Regions from separate parts of the Janthinobacterium leeuwenhoeki genome, predicted to be linked through region 2. Evidence: predicted binding sites of a transcription regulator. Region 2 holds the regulator's gene; the other holds the start of a gene.
The links. Region 2 encodes LexA, which represses DNA repair genes until DNA is damaged. Its sites were predicted from a motif close to ACTGTATNNNNATACAGT; they were not measured.
Positions count from the first base shown of each region.

Region 1: ACQ4WS_RS11035 (putative DNA modification/repair radical SAM protein) is a predicted target of LexA. The motif match lies at 1,537-1,554, and genes of this name have one in related genera.

Region 1 covers NZ_JBNYXT010000010.1:74,224-76,614, forward strand. Annotated here, with positions in the region: gene modB (molybdate ABC transporter permease subunit) at 1-653, opposite strand, end outside; gene modA (molybdate ABC transporter substrate-binding protein) at 671-1,429, opposite strand; gene ACQ4WS_RS11035 (putative DNA modification/repair radical SAM protein) at 1,570-2,391, shown strand, end outside.
Region 2 covers NZ_JBNYXT010000026.1:4,247-6,637, forward strand. Annotated here, with positions in the region: gene priB (primosomal replication protein N) at 2-310, opposite strand; gene rpsF (30S ribosomal protein S6) at 331-720, opposite strand; gene ACQ4WS_RS18465 (hypothetical protein) at 763-963, opposite strand; gene lexA (transcriptional repressor LexA) at 996-1,643, shown strand; gene ACQ4WS_RS18475 (cystathionine gamma-synthase family protein) at 1,734-2,391, opposite strand, start outside.

The DNA of each region.
Region 1 (2,391 bases), on a different contig from region 2:
CCGGGCGCCAGGCGGCCAGCCGACAGCAGCACCACGATGCAGACAAAGGAGATAATCAAGACCAGCGTATTGGCCACGTCGTCCTGGCCCGCCTGTACGGCTTCATACACAGCCACCGACAGGGTCTGCGTCTTGCCGGGGATGCTGCCGGCCACCATCAGGGTGGCGCCAAACTCGCCCAGCGCGCGCACAAAGCCCAGCAGCACGCCTGCGAGAATGCCGCGCCAGGCCAGCGGCAAGGTCACGCGGAAGAAAATCGCCATTTCCGAGATGCCCAGCACGCGGGCCGCCTGCTCCAGCTGGCCGTCGACGGCCTCGAAGGCGGCGCGCGCCGGCTTGAAGACGAGGGGAAAGGCGACCACGGTGGAAGCGATCACGGCGCCCTGCCACGTAAAGATGAGGTTGATGCCGAAGTTGTCCTGCAGCCAGACGCCCAGGGTGCCGCGCCGGCCCAGCAGCACCAGCAGGTAATAGCCCAGCACGGTGGGCGGCATCACCATCGGCAGGGTCAACAGGGCGTCGAGCAGCTCGCGCCCAGGAAAACGCGTGCGCGCCAGCAGATAACCCGTGCCGATGCCGAGCAACAAATTGAGCGCCGTGGCCCACGCCGCCACTTTGAGCGACAGGGCCAGCGCGGTCCAGGCGATATCCATGCGGGCGCGTGCTTAAGTTATGGTTTCTTGAATCCGTACTTGGCCAGGATGGCTTGCGCCGGCGCCGTCTGCAGGTAGCTGACGAAGCGCTTTGCTTCGGCCGCATTGCTGCTGCCCTTGATGGTGGCGATCGGGTACAGCACGGGCGAGGCCAATGGCACCTCCAGCACCACGTTGACTTTATCCTTCATGATGGCCGCGTCGGTGGCGTAGACAAAGCCCGCATCGACTTCGCCGCGCGCCACATAGTCGAGCGACTGGCGCACGTTCTGCGTGCCGATGGCCTTGGTCTGCACGGCGTCCCACAGCTTGGCCTTCTTCAGCGCGCCTTCGGAGTAACGGCCGACGGGCACGCTGGCCGGGTTGGCGATGGCCACGCGGGTCACGCCCTTGTGCGTCAGGTCGCTCAAGCTCTTGATGCCCAGCTTGCTATCGTGCGGCACGATCAGCACCAGGCTGTTGCTGACGAAGTCCATGCGGTCGGCCGGCAAGACGAGACCCTGCTTTTGCGCCGCATCCATGGTTTCCTGGTCTGCCGAGGCAAACACGTCCACGGGCGCGCCCTTGACGATCTGTTGCAGCAGCACGCCCGAGGCAGCGAAGTTCAGGGACACCTTGCTGCCCGGATACTGCGCCTCGTAGCTTTGCGCCGCATCCTTGAACGCATTCGTCAGGCTGGCCGCGGCCGACACCACTACTTCGCCGGCAAAGGCGGAGGTGGCGGCAGTAGCGAGCAGGGCGACGCCAAGCAGGCGGGCGAGGGAGGTGAGGCGCATGATCGTATCCTTGTAAGTGAACGCTGAACAAGGAGCGTAATATACACCCATATATAGCGTTCTGCCATGGCGCAAGTCAAGCCAACACAAGGTGGTATCCCTGATATACTGTATATAAACACAGTATATTGAGGTGAGCCATGGAATTGACGGACAAGCTGGAAATCCTCGCCGACGCGGCCAAGTACGACGCGTCCTGCGCCAGCAGCGGCGCGCCCAAGCGCGATTCCATCGGCAAGGATGGCTTTGGCGCCACCTCCGGCATGGGCATTTGCCACAGCTACACACCGGACGGACGCTGCGTCTCGCTGCTGAAAGTACTGCTGACCAATTACTGCCTGTACGATTGCCAGTACTGCGTCAACCGCCGTAGCTCGAACGTGCCGCGCGCGCGGTTTACGGTGGCCGAGGTGGTCAAGCTGACGGCCGACTTTTACCTGCGCAACTATATCGACGGCCTGTTCCTCAGTTCCGGCATCATCCAGTCGGCCGACTACACGATGGAGCAGCTGGTGCAAGTGGCGCGCGAGTTGCGCGAGGTGCACCAGTTCCGCGGCTATATTCATCTGAAAACCATTCCCGACGCCGATCCTGCCCTGGTCGCGCAGGCGGGCCGCTATGCCGACCGGCTCAGCGTCAATATCGAATTGCCGACGCAAGACAGCGTGCAAAAACTGGCGCCGGAAAAAAGCGTGCATACGATTAAACTGGCGATGGGCGCCATCCGCCGCAAGCTCGATGAGAAAGCGGAAGAACCGCGCTCGCCGCGCTTCGCGCCGGCCGGGCAAAGCACGCAAATGATCGTCGGCGCCGACGCCAGCGACGACCAGCAGATCCTCTCCACGGCCGAGACCTTGTACGGCAGCTACAAACTCAAGCGCGTGTACTACTCGGCCTTCAGCCCGATCCCCGACAGCCCGAAAAGCGTGCCGCTGGCGCCGCCGCCCATGCTGCGCGAACAC
Region 2 (2,391 bases):
TCTAAAATGCGCTAGTCAAAGTGACTGCACTAAAATCAATGATGTGAAACACCAAACTCTTGCTGTTGCGGCTCTTCCTGGCCAGGAAACCCGTGAACTGATATACCCCGCCCAAGCTTGCCTGACTGAAACGGCCTGAGATTTCGCCAGCGGCTAGCGCGGCAACATCAAACTCGGTCAAACGGGCAATCCCTGCTTCCATCTGCTGCGAACTGTGTTGCAATACTGCATTCACAATCGGTAGCCCTGCCGGGGTATAGCGCAATATTTCGCGCTCGGCAATGATGGCGGTGACTTGTAGCTGGTTCAGCGCACGATCCTGGTCAAGAATTAAGCTGCTGCTGCGGCTGGAGCGGCTGCTGGTGCTTCGGTGCGGTGGCTTTTGGCCGCGTCTTCGCGTTGTACCGATTTCATCATCGGCGAAGGAGCTGTTTCAGCTTTCTTCATTTTAACGGTCAGGTGACGCAACACGGCATCATTGAATTTGAATGCTGTTTCCAACTCGACCAGGGTCTCGTTGTCGCATTCGATGTTCAGGCAGATGTAGTGTGCTTTAGGCAGCTTTTGGATCGAGTAAGCCATTTGACGGCGGCCCCAATCTTCCACGCGGTGAACCGAACCGCCGCGGGTGGTTACGCTGGCTTTGTAGCGTTCGATCATCGCGGGCACTTGCTCGCTTTGGTCCGGATGGACGATAAAGACTATTTCATAATGACGCATGCAAACTCCTTCAGGTCGGATTGATAATCGCCCACCCCGGCGTCAAGACGGGTGTGGGAAGGTCAGCCGAAGATTATAACCGCCTTTTGCAAACGTTTCAATCATTCCTTCCACCAGCGCCCGAAAAGCCTGCACTCGCCCCTGCTTTGCGCCCATGGACAAGTATTTCTTGCGAAATTCGCCTGAAACACGGAAATCCCCTTGCATAGTGGGCGATACTGTACAAAAATACAGACTGTTCATATAGACAGCATTTTAGTATGCACCCACCGCTCATGATCAAGCTGACAGCACGACAAGAACAAATCCTGAACCTGATCAAGGACGCGATTGAAAATACGGGTTTTCCTCCCACCCGTGCCGAAATCGCCAATGAACTGGGTTTCAAATCGGCCAATGCGGCCGAAGAGCATTTGCAGGCCCTGGCCCGCAAGGGCGCGATCGAGATTTCGCCCGGCACGTCGCGCGGCATCCGCCTGATCGGTGCGGCGGCGAGTGCGGCCGCCGATGCGCTTGCATCGAAAGTACCGGCGGCGCTGCTGCTGTCGCTGCCCCTGATCGGCCGCGTGGCGGCTGGTTCGCCCATCCTGGCGCAGGAAAACCTGGAAGCGAGCTACAACGTCGACCCCGCCCTGTTCTCAGCCAAGCCCGACTTCCTGCTCAAGGTACGCGGCTGGTCCATGCGCGACGCCGGCATCATGGATGGCGATTTATTGGCCGTCAAAAAGGTCGACAGCGCCAAGAATGGCCAAATCGTCGTGGCCCGCATCGGCGACGAAGTCACCGTCAAGCGCTACAAGAAAACGGGCTCCGTCATCGAACTGTTGCCGGAAAACCCAGACTTCAAGGTCATCACCGTGTCGCCGGAAGATGAGTTCGCCCTGGAAGGACTCGCCGTCGGACTGATGCGCAGCTGGCATTAAATTACATGCCGGGATCAGCGCCCGCCGGGTCTGACCCCAGTTTTTAGTTTGCCTCAAAACTGGCACACGGCCTAGTCACCAACACCGCTCTCAGCCCTCCAGCGCACCACGGAAGTCTTCCAGCAGATCGGCCTCATCCTCGATCCCGACGGATACGCGGATCAGCGATTCGGCGATGCCCATGCTGGCGCGGCGCTCGGCTCCCATCTCATAGAAGATCGTGTGGGCGACGGGAATGACCAGGGTGCGCGTGTCACCCAGGTTGCTAGCCGGAATCGCCAGATTCAGGCGATTCAGGAAATCGAAGCAATCGATGCCATCTTTTAATTCAAAGCTGAACAGCGAACCATAGCTGCGGAACAAGTCCGTCGCCAGCGCGTGCTGCGGGTGCGAGGACAAGCCTGGGTAATGCACTGCCGCCACTCTCGGGTCCGCTTGCAACATGGTGGCCAGCGCCAGGGCGTTCGAGCAGGTACGGTCCATGCGCAAGGCCATGGTTTCGGCGCCGACGGCGATATGGTGCGCCGCTTCCGGACCCAGGGATGCGCCGAAGTCGCGCAAGGCCTTGGCGCGGATTTGCGCGATGCCCCACTGTGCCGGCGCGGCCTTTTTATAATTATCGAAAATGTTTGGATACTGCGTCCAGTCGAACACGCCCGTGTCCGTCAAGCTGCCACCCAGCGCATTGCCGTGGCCGCCGATGGATTTCGTCAGAGCATTGACCACCAGGCCCGCGCCCACCGCTTTC